Regions from separate parts of the Actinoallomurus sp. CA-150999 genome, predicted to be linked through region 2. Evidence: predicted binding sites of a transcription regulator. Region 2 holds the regulator's gene; the other holds the start of a gene.
The links. The regulator LexA, encoded in region 2, represses DNA repair genes until DNA is damaged. The targets are predictions, from matches to a motif close to TCGAACANNTGTTCGA.
Positions count from the first base shown of each region.

Region 1: a site for LexA is predicted at 3,649-3,664, ahead of ACQP2O_RS26395 (intein-containing Rv2578c family radical SAM protein). Genes of this name have one in related genera too.

Region 1 is NZ_CP192063.1:5,724,642-5,730,417, forward strand. Features, by position in the region: gene corA (magnesium/cobalt transporter CorA) at 1-33, shown strand, start outside; gene ACQP2O_RS26385 (PP2C family protein-serine/threonine phosphatase) at 98-835, shown strand; gene ACQP2O_RS26390 (hypothetical protein) at 1,033-1,482, opposite strand; gene ACQP2O_RS26395 (intein-containing Rv2578c family radical SAM protein) at 1,605-3,638, opposite strand; gene ACQP2O_RS26400 (ATP-binding protein) at 3,752-5,776, opposite strand, start outside.
Region 2 is NZ_CP192063.1:8,644,776-8,650,551, reverse strand. Features, by position in the region: gene leuS (leucine--tRNA ligase) at 1-2,119, shown strand, start outside; gene lexA (transcriptional repressor LexA) at 2,166-2,870, opposite strand; gene nrdR (transcriptional regulator NrdR) at 3,499-3,963, shown strand; gene ACQP2O_RS40010 (vitamin B12-dependent ribonucleotide reductase) at 4,036-5,776, shown strand, end outside.

The DNA.
Region 1 (5,776 bases), 2.9 Mb from region 2:
TTCGCCTGGTTCCGCAAGAGGGACTGGATCTGACCCACGCACACGCCGACCGTGCGATGTCGGCATCCCCGTGAGCGAGATCTGTAGGGTTGCGCGCATGACGATCGGGATCCGCTACGCCACGCGGTCAGATGTCGGGATGCTGCGTGAGGGAAACGAGGACTCGGCGTACGCGGGCCTGCGCGTGCTCGCCGTGGCCGACGGCATGGGAGGCCACACCGCCGGCGAGATCGCCAGTGCGACCGTGATCGAGGAACTGTCCGCGTTGGACGTCGAGATTCCCCCGGATCAGCTCCTCACCACGTTGGAGCAGGCGGTCAACCGAGCCAACCAGAAGGTGCACGGTCTGGCGGAGGCCGATCCGTCGCTGCAGGGCATGGGGACGACGCTGACCGCGATGCTCTGGTCCGGGTCGCGGCTGGCCCTCGTACAGGTCGGGGACTCGCGGGCATATCTGCTGCGCGACGGCGACCTCTTTCAGATCACCCATGATCAGACCCTCGTTCAGGCCCTGCTGGACGATGGAAAGATCAACCAGGAGCAGGCCACCACGCATCCGTACCGGTCGATGCTGCTGCAGGCGTTGGATGGACGCGCCGGCATCACCCCGGATCTGCAGTCGCGTAGCGCGCTGGTCGGTGACCGGTACCTATTGTGCTCCGACGGCCTGTGGAGCGTGGTCACCGCCGAGGCGATCCACAAGGCGCTCACCGGCATCACCGATCCGGAAGAGGTGGTCGGCAACCTCATCGCAGCCGCCAACGCCGGCGGCGGCCCTGACAACATCACCTGCATCGTCGCCGACGTCGTCGACACCGGCTCAGCGCAGGATTGAACGTCTCGCCGTCGATGGTGACGGTGCCGTACGGGTGCTGTTGAGACGGAGATCTCAACGGCCCTGGCCACGGGGGCTTCGATGGTGGATGGAAACCACGCATCGTGGACCCGTGACGCCCGGCCGAGGCCCGGTGACCGGGTTACCGGTGGGGCGATCGACCGGGGCGGACATCACGGATGCCCGCCCCGGTCGTTTCAGGAGGAGTCGCTGGGCAGGGTGTTCCGTACGGCGCGGGCTGCGGCGGCGAGGTTCTCCAGGGAGGCGCGGACTTCGGGCCAGCCGCGGGTCTTCAGGCCGCAGTCGGGGTTGACCCATAGCCGTTCGGCCGGGATCGCCTGTAGGGCTTCCCGGATCAGGTCGGCGGCCTCTTCGGCGTTCGGGGCGCGGGGGGAGTGGATGTCGTAGACGCCAGGGCCGACCTCGCGGGGATATTCGGCGTCGGCGAGTTCCTCGGCGATACGCATGTGGGAGCGGGCGGCCTCCAGCGCAGGTGCCGGCGGGGAGCGGCCTTCTAAGCGCCTCCGCTGGAGCTTGGCGACGTCATCGTTGATGATCGCCTGATCGGCTGCATCACCAAGCCGAACGCCGCTCCCGACTCCGCGAGAAAGGCGGGTACACCGTCCGCTGGCTAACGCAACGCTCACCGTTTCTATAGGCGGGGTGAGGTCGCGTCTAACGGGTTCATAATGGATGAATCTGTGGTGCAGAGTCGTGGGCGGATATTCAGTGCTGCGTTCTGCGCCTCGTGAGTGAGTTCTCCGGTGGTTCAGAGCAGGGTGAGTTGTTCGGGGTCGGGAGGCCGGGTGGGGGAGGGCGTCGGGGTGGGCATGTGGCGGACGTTGTGGTGTCCGCCGATGCGGTATTTGTTGGCGAGGTCTTTGACGCGCTGGGTGATGCGGTGCTGGTAGTCCTTTGGCGCATAGGCGCCGCGGCCGTACAGGCGGGCGTAGGGGGCGATGAGCTCGGGGTGGTGTTCGTGGAGCCAGGCGGTGAACCATTCGCGGGCGCCGGGGCGTAGGTGCAGGACGATCGCTGAGATGGAGGTGGCGCCGGTCTCGGCGATTCGGCGTACGGCGGCTTCGAGTTGGCGTGGGCTGTCGGTGAGGTAGGGGACGATGGGTCCCATGAGCACGCCGCATCCGATGCCGTGCTCGTTGAGTGTCGTGCAGACCTCGAGGCGTTTGAGCGGGCTGGGTGTGCCCGGCTCGAGCAGCCGCCACAGATCCTTGTCGACGAAGCCGACGGAGACCGCCGCGCCGACCTCGGTGCGGTCGGCGGCCTCTTCCAGCAGCGGCAGGTCGCGCAGGATCAGCGAGCCCTTGGTCAGGATCGAGAACGGGTTCGCGGCGTCCCGTAGCGCCTCGATGATGCCGGGCATCAGCTGGTAGCGGCCCTCCGCGCGCTGGTAGCAGTCGACGTTGGTGCCCATCGCGATGTGCTCGCCGGCCCACTTCGGCGTGGCGAGCTCCCGGCGCACCAGCTCCGGGGCGTTCACCTTCACGACGATCTGCGAGTCGAAATCCCGCCCCGAGTCGAAGTCCAGGTATTCATGGGTGCGGCGGGCGAAGCAGTTGTGTGATACGACGCCGTTGGCGATGAAGTCTCCGGTGCCGGTGGTGATGTCGTACATCGGCAGGTCCAGGCCGGTCGCTTCGATGGACCTCACACCCAGCCGGGCGTTGGTCTTGATCGCGAGACCTTCGATGTTCTGCTTCCGGGTGATCGCCGGATCCACGGTATGGAAGAAGCGGAGACGCTCGGCGATGCCGCCCAGAAGCCGGATCACAGTGATCGGCAGGCCCACAGCATTCTTAGGCTGCTCAATCCTGTATTCGAACTCCAGGCGATCGAGGCTTTCCCTGAGGTGCCTGATGATTTCCTGGTCGGTATTCGATATTCGGAGAACGCCGTAGGAGCAGCTTCCTTCTGCATCGAAAATTCCGGCAAGAAAACCTTTGTGCCACGCCGTTGTCGCCTCGGCAGGCCATGCGATGATTCGCCTGATGGCCGAGTTGCCCGCCTTGCTCTGGTTGCAGATGGCGGAAATCTGCCGACGTCCCAACTTGGCGCTCTGGAACGTGAACTCGACCGTCGGAACGCCGAGGCCGTCAAGATAGATGCGTGAGCGGTCCAAGGCCTCCCGGTCTACCAGGGCCAGCCGAAATCGGTGAACATCGCCACTGAGATAGGAATACGAGCCGAGTTGACCGTCGCCTCGGATCATCCCGCAAAGGTAACCGGCCCGGTAATCCGCGTCCTTCTTAGGCGGCTCGGCGAACGACCCGACGCCCATCAGTTTGTTGTTGCGCGTCAGGTGTGGACGCCGGCCGGCACCGCGCTCGGTGCCTGTGACGTACTTCCAGCCGCGATCGCTCAGAAATCTGTGATCGCCGCTCGCGACCAACTCCGTCCCGTCCTCGAGACGGATCCGGTATGCGGGCTTGACCGTGCTCCAGTGTGCGAGGACCTTGGTGACGACATAGCGGCGGTAACTTCCGACCACTTCGGTGCCGTACACCTCGTCGCCGACGCGAATGTCGCGGAGTGGCTTCGTGCGTCCGTCCGCCATGAGGATCGGGGTGTCGCCGGACAGGCAGTACACACATGCATGGCTGCAGCCCCTATAGGGGTTGATGGTCCACTGGAATGGCACGCGGGAGGCGCCGGGGACCTTGTTGATGATCGACTTGGCTCTGATCTCGTGGAAGGTGATCCCGCGGAACTCGGGCGTGTCGATCGTCACGGGGCTTCCGAACAGACCCGGCTCCTCGCCGTCCAGCGACAACGCATCCCAACGCATGCCCCCACCTTAGAACATGCGTTCGATGATCGCCTGTCGGCGGGTCGGGCCGGCAGCGGCACGCGGACGGCCACAGTACGCGCGGTGTCACTTCGGCCCGGGTGTTGATCCGCTCACCTGGGGTCGGCGAGTGCGTAGGTGACGGCTTGGTCGATGGGGAGCCTGGTGCCCTCCTCGAAGGCCTTGCCGAAGGTCTCGTCTCCCAGTGCGGCGCGGGCGCGCTGCTCACAGAGCCGGTGGCCGGCGGCCAGATGCCGCTGGGTCAGGGGCGCGGCGGTGAAACGCCAGATGGCGTGGGCGCAGCCGAGCAGTCGGGCGGCGCGTTCCGGATCACGCTCGCCGGCGTCCCAGGCGAGGACTTCCAAGCAGTGGGCGATGCCCCACCCGTCGATGTAGGGGGAGACCCGCAGCCTCTCCCGGACCAGTTCGATCGCCCGTTCGCGGTCGCCGATGAGCCACTGGGCGATCCCGTACAGCCCCAGCGAGCGTGCGCGGGTCAACGGCGCGGCGGCCGTTTCCGCGACCTCCAGGGATTGCTCGCCGAAGGCAAGGGAACGGTCGGCGTCGCCGAGGAGCGCGGTGGCGTAGGTCAGGTAGCGGAGGGTCATCCATACGTCCGCGCGGTCGTCGAGGGCCCGCAGCCGGGCGAGTGCGTCCTCGAAGAAGGTCACGGCGCAGTGCAGGTCGTCGCAGAAGAACGCGTGAATGCCGCGGAGCATGACGGTGTGGGCTCGGGCCGGCTCGTCGTCCAGGTGTTCGGCGAGCGTGAGGCACTGGTCGATCCGCGACAGCCCCGCGTCCCATTCGGCCAGGAGAAGGGCCGTCCATCCGTCGATCCAGAGGGCCTTGGCGCGGGCCGGACTCGGCTCCGGATTGAGGGTCAGCGCCCGATCGAGCCAGTACCGTCCCTCGCGATGGCGGACCGACATGGTCCAGTAGTGCCGCAGGGAGCCGGCGATCCGTAGTCCGGAGTCCGCCTGGCCGGGCTCGCTGAGGCAGAATTCCAGCGCGGCTCGTACGTTGGCGTAGTCGCGCTGCAGCAGGTCGAACCCCTCGACCTCTCCCGGGCTCAGGAACTGATGCTCCGCTTGCCGGGCGACCTCGGCGAAGTGGTCGCGGTGGCGCGTCCTCACCGCCGTGGCCTCGCCGGACCGAGCGAGGTGCTGGGCGCCGTACTCGCGGATCGCCTCCAGCATCCGGTAGCGGGAGACGCCCTCGGACGTCGTACGGGTCAGCACGGACTTGTCCAGCAGCCCGTCCACGAGCGCGAACACGTCCATGCTCTCGATTCCGGCGCCGGAACAGACCTGCTCGGCGTCGTCGAGGTCGAAGCCGCCGCTGAAGACCGACGCCCGCGCCCACAATCGCTGTTCGGGCGCCGAGCACAGGTGGAAACTCCAGTCGATCGCCGCCCGCAGGGTCTGTAGCCGTGGCATGGCCACCTGCGCGCCCGCGCCCAGGACCTCCAGAGAGTGCTCTTCCAGGCGGGTCAGGATCGCCTCGACGGGCATCGCCCGCACCCGTACCGCGGCGAGCTCGATCGCCAGGGGGATGCCGTCCAGGCGCCGGCAGATCCCGGCCACCTTCGTACGGTTGTCGTCGGTGATGGCGAAGCCCGGGAGCGCGATCGCCGCGCGTTCGGCGAACAACCGCACCGCGTCATCGTGCGCCGGCGGCTGCTCTTCCTGCGGCACCGGCAGCGGCGCCAGCTCCACCAGCCACTCCCCGGTCACGCGCAGCGCCTGCCGGCTGGTCGCCAGGATCCGTACCTGGGGCGCGGCCCGCAGGAGGTCGGTGGCCAGGCACGCGCAGAGGTCCACCAGATGCTCGCAGTTGTCGAGTATCAGCAGCAGATTCTTATCCGCCAGGAACCATGCGAGGGCCTCCGGCGCGGCGGTCCTCGACTCGCCGGGCATCCCGACCGCGTCCCCGATCGCGCGGGCCAGGAATCGCCCGTCCGCGAGTGCGGCGAGTTCCACCAGCCGCACGCCGTCGGTGAATCTGCGTCTCAGCTGCCCCGCCGCCCGTTGAGCGAGCCGTGTCTTGCCGACCCCCGGCCCGCCGGTCACGGTCACCAGCCGGTTGTGCCGGAGTAGCCGTTTGATGTCGCCGATCTCGCGCCTGCGCCCCACGAAGCT
Region 2 (5,776 bases):
TTTCAAGCGGTACGGGATCTCCTTCGACTGGTCGCGCCGGCTGCACACCTCCGACCCGGAGTACTACCGCTGGAACCAGTGGCTGTTCCTGCGCTTCTACGAGCGCGGCCTGGCCTACCGCAAGGGCGGGCAGGTCAACTGGTGCCCCAAGGACCAGACGGTGCTGGCCAACGAGCAGGTCGTCAACGGGCACTGTGAGCGGTGCGGCTCGCTGGTCGAGAAGCGCGTTCTGACGCAGTGGTACTTCAAGATCACCGAGTACGCCGACCGGCTGCTGACCGACATGGCGGACCTGGAGTGGCCCGAGCGGGTGCTGCTGATGCAGCGCAACTGGATCGGCCGCTCGGAGGGCGCCGACGTCGCCTTCCAGATCGAGGGGCGCGCGGAGCCGGTCACCGTCTACACGACCCGGCCGGACACCCTGTTCGGCGCGACGTTCTTCGTCGTCGCCGCGGACGCCGCGCTGGCCGATGAGATCTGCGCGCCGGAGCAGCGCGCCGAGTTCGAGGCCTACCGCGACGCGGTAGGGCGCGAGTCGGAGATCGAGCGGCTGTCCGCCGACCGGGAGAAGACCGGCGTCTTCCTGGGCCGCTACGCGATCAACCCGGTGAACGGCGAGCGCATCCCCGTGTGGGCGTCCGACTACGTCCTGGCGGAGTACGGCCACGGCGCGATCATGGCGGTGCCCGCCCACGACCAGCGCGACCTGGACTTCGCCCGCAAGTTCGGCCTGCCGGTCCGCATCGTCGTCCAGACGGGAGAGGCGGACCCGGCCGAGACCGGGGTCGCCACCCCCGGCGAGGGCGAGCTGGTCAACTCCGGGCCCCTGAACGGCCTGGCCAAGGCCGCCGCCATCCCGCGGATCGTCGAGGTCCTGGAGGAGAAGGGCCTGGGCAAGGCCTCCGTCAACTACCGGCTGCGCGACTGGCTGATCTCCCGGCAGCGGTTCTGGGGCACGCCGATCCCGATCATCCACTGTGACGCGTGCGGCGAGGTGCCCGTCCCCGACGAGCAGCTGCCGGTGCGCCTGCCGGACGACCTGCGCGGCGCCGACCTGGCGCCGAAGGGCGTGTCGCCGCTGGCGGCGGCCCACGACTGGGTGAACGTCGAATGCCCCAAGTGCGGTGGTCCGGCCAAGCGTGACACCGACACGATGGACACCTTCGTCGACTCGTCCTGGTACTTCCTGCGGTACTGCTCGCCGGACTACACCGGCGGGCCGTTCGACGTGGAGAAGGTGCGCGAGTGGATGCCGGCCGACCAGTACACCGGCGGTGTCGAGCACGCCATCCTGCACCTGCTGTACGCGCGGTTCTTCACCAAGGTGCTGTACGACATGGGGATGGTGGACTTCACCGAGCCGTTCAAGCGGCTGGTCAACCAGGGCCAGGTCATCCTGAACGGCTCGTCGATGTCGAAGACGACCGGCAACCTGGTCGACCTGGGGGAGCAGATCGGCGAGTACGGCGTCGACGCCGTACGGCTGACGATGCTGTTCTCCGGTCCGCCGGAGGACGACATCGACTGGGCCGACGTGTCCCCGTCCGGCTCGGTGAAGTTCCTGGCCCGCGTGCACCGCGTGGCCGCCGACGTGACCTCCGTGCCCGGGGCCGACCCTGCGGCCGGCGACGTCGAGCTGCGCAAGGTGACGCACCGGACGATCGACGAGGTCACCCGGCTGGTCGAGGCGCACCGGTACAACGTCGCGATCGCGCGGATGATGGAGCTGACCTCCGCCGCCCGTAAGGCCATCGACGCCGGCCCGGGAGGGGCCGACCCGGCGGTGCGGGAGGCGGCCGAGACCCTGGCGGTCATCCTGTCGCTGGTCGCGCCGTACACCGCCGAGGAGATGTGGGAGCGGCTGGGCCGTACGGCTCCGGTGACCAAGGCGGGCTGGCCGACGGCCGAGGCCGCGCTGCTGGTCCAGGAGTCGGTCACCTGCGTCGTGCAGGTGGCGGGCAAGGTCCGCGACCGCCTGGAGGTGTCTCCGGACATCGCCGAGGGCGACCTGGAGCGGCTGGCCCTGGACTCGGAGAAGATCCGGGCGGCACTGGGCGACCGGGGCGTCCGCAAGGTCATCGTGCGTGCCCCGAAGATCGTGAACATCGTGCCCGCCTGACGGGCGAATCCACCCGGGTCGGTCGATGTCGCCGACCCGGGTGGGATCACATCTTGCGCAGGACCGCCACCACGCGGCCGAGGATCGTGGCGTCGTCGCCGGGGATCGGGTCGTACGCCGGGTTGTGCGGCATCAGCCAGACCTTGTCGTCGCGCCGCTTGAGCGTTTTGACGGTGGCCTCGCCGTCGATCATCGCCGCGACGATGTCGCCGTTCTCCGCGACGGGCTGCTGACGCACGACGACCCAGTCGCCGTCGGCGATGGCGGCCTCGATCATCGAGTCACCGGTGACGTTCAGCAGGAAGTGCGTGCCCTCGCCGACGAGCTGCCTGGGCAGCGCGAAGACGTCCTCGACGGCCTCCTCGGCGAGGATCGGGCCACCTGCGGCGATGCGGCCGACTAGCGGGACGTACGCGGGGGCGGGGCGTGCCGGGGCCTCCTGGCCATTGGTGATCTCGTACGCGTCGTGCTCGGACTCGGTGGCGACCGCCGAGGATCCGGGCATGCGGACGACCACCGCGCGCGGCCGGTTCGGGTCGCGCAGCAGGAAGCCCTTGCGCTGCAGTGTCCGGAGCTGGTGGGAGACGCTCGAGGTGCTGGTCAGCCCGACGGCCTCGCCGATCTCGCGCATCGAGGGCGGGTAGCCGCGCCGCTGGACCGAGTCCCTGATCACCTCCAGCACCTTGCGCTGGCGGACCGTCAGCCCGCTCTCGTCGCCTGGGCCGTCCGGCATTTCCCGAACCTTGCTCATGGTGTCTCCGATGGATGTCTTCTGCGGTGACGCGCGGCCGCCGGTATTTCACTCCCGTAGAGGGACGTTATCGCTTCTCCGGGAAATGATCAAACAGGTGTTCGAAAAATGTGGAATTTTACGGTCCGGGCCTATGTCGGCTTTAACTCGTACATGTGTTCGATAATAATTCCTGTCCGGCCGTTGGTGAAGGGCGGATGTCATCGCCGGGCTTCGTCGCACGGTCGGCGCACCGAAGGGGGTGGTCGCCGTCGTGCGCCGGGGCGGGACATGGCAGGCTTGGGCGCTGGGGGTGCGCCCGCGCGAGAGCGCCGGCGCAATGTGATCCACTTCACCGTTCCGACCGTCGGCGGCGTCTCCGCAGGTCGATGAGGGTGAGGCATGTCCTGGCGGCGGATCGTCGCGTCCAGCGGGGGGCGCGACACGCCGGTGGAGGCGGCGGATCTCCTCGTGAGCGGGCTCTTCTCGCCGGGTGCCTCATGTGGGTTGCGATGCCCTCGGTCGGGCTCTACGGTTGGACCACAACATCTAGTAGTTACATGGATGTAGTTCACCATAGGTTGTGGTTACAAGGTGAGGTTCGCGCAGAAGGCGCGTGACTCGCTGTCAGGGGGAGGAGTCCGGAGGCATGCACTGCCCGTTCTGCCGACACACCGACAGCAGGGTCATCGACAGCCGGGCGACCGACGACGGATCCGCCATCCGGCGCCGTCGCTCGTGCCCGGAGTGCGGTCGTCGCTTCACCACCCAGGAGACGGTCCTCATGATGGTCGCCAAGCGCAGTGGCGTCACTGAGCCGTTCTCCCGGGAGAAGATCATCGCTGGAGTGCGCCGGGCGTGTCAGGGCCGTCCCGTGAACGAGGACGCGCTCGCCATGCTCGGGCAGCGGGTCGAGGAGGCGATCCGGGCGACCGGGAACGCCGAGATTCCCTCGCACCAGGTCGGGCTGGCGATCCTCGGCCCGCTCCGCGAACTGGACGAGGTCGCGTACCTGCGATTCGCCTCCGTCTACCGGGGGTTCGAGACGCTCGACGACTTCGCCAAGGAAATCGAATCGCTGCGCGTGGCGAACGGCGGCGACGCCCTGTCCTAGGGCGGTGCCCGCGCCGCGGGCTGTACGGGTAATCCTGGAGGTGGGCCTGGTGTGCCCGAGAAGGGGGATGTCATGACAGAGACGGTGAGCGGCTCAGCCCGACGGGGTAAGGCGGGCCGCAAGGGCGTGAAGATGGAGCGCATCTTCACGCGGCCGGGCGTCCACCCGTACGACGACGTCGCGTGGGAGCGGCGCGACGTCATCATGACCAACTGGCGCGACGGGTCGGTGAACTTCGAGCAGAAGGGCGTCGAGTTCCCCGCGTCCTGGTCCGTCAACGCGGTCAACATCGTCACGTCGAAGTACTTCCGCGGCGCTGTGGGCACCCCGCAGCGCGAGTGGAGCCTGAAGCAGCTGGTCGACCGGGTCGTCGGGGTCTACACCGAGACCGGCGTCAAGCACGGCTACTTCGCCTCCGACGAGGACGCCGAGATCTTCGACCACGAGCTGAAGCACGCCCTGGTCAACCAGGTGTTCAGCTTCAACTCGCCGGTCTGGTTCAACGTCGGCACGGCCTCTCCGCAGCAGGTCAGCGCCTGCTTCATCTTGTCGGTGGACGACACGATGGAGGCGATCCTGGACTGGTACAAGGAAGAGGGCGTCATCTTCAAGGGCGGCTCCGGGTCGGGTGTGAACCTCTCCCGCATCCGCTCCAGCAAGGAGCTGCTGTCCTCCGGCGGCACCGCGAGCGGCCCGGTGTCGTTCATGCGCGGCGCCGACGCCTCCGCGGGCACCATCAAGTCCGGTGGCGCGACCCGCAGGGCGGCGAAGATGCTCGTCCTCGACGTCGACCACCCCGACGTCGAGGAGTTCATCGAGACCAAGGCGCGCGAAGAGGACAAGATCCGCGCGCTCCGCGACGCCGGCTTCGACATGGACCTCGGCGGCAAGGACATCGTCAGCGTCCAGTACCAGAACGCCAACAACTCCGTCCGCGTCTCCGACGAGTTCATGCGCGCGGTCGAGTCGGGCGACTCCTTCGGCCTGCGCGCCCGCCGTACGGGCGAGGTCATCGAGCGGGTCGACGCCAAGGGCCTGTTCCGCAAGGTCGCCAAGGCGGCCTGGGAGTGCGCGGACCCGGGCATCCAGTACGACGACACGATCAACGACTGGCACACCAACCCCGAGACCGGGCGTATCACGGCCAGCAACCCGTGCTCGGAGTACATGAGCCTGGACAACTCGTCCTGCAACCTGGCCAGCATCAACCTGCTGAAGTTCCTGGGCGAGGACAACACCTTCGACGTCGCGCGGTTCGTCAAGCTCAGCGAGCTGGTCATCACCGCGATGGACATCTCCATCACGTTCGCGGACTTCCCGACCGAGAAGATCGGCGAGACGACGCGCGCGTACCGGCAGCTCGGCATCGGCTACGCCAACCTCGGCGCGCTGCTGATGGCGACCGGCCACGCGTACGACTCCGAGGGCGGGCGCTCGCTCGCGGGGACCATCACCTCGCTGATGACCGGCGTGGCCTACCGCCGCTCCGCCGAGCTCGCGGCCGCCGTCGGCACGTACGAGGGCTACGCCCGCAACGCCGAGGCGCACAAGCGCGTCATGCGCAAGCACGCCGTCGCCAACGACGAGATCCGCACGCTCGACGAGATGGACAAGTCCATCCACCTCGAGGCCACCAAGCAGTGGCAGCAGTGCCTCAAGCTCGGCGAGCGGAACGGCTACCGCAACGCCCAGGCGTCGCTGCTCGCGCCGACCGGCACGATCGGCCTCATGATGGACTGCGACACGACGGGCATCGAGCCCGACCTGGCGCTGGTCAAGTACAAGAAGCTGGTCGGCGGCGGCTCGATGCAGA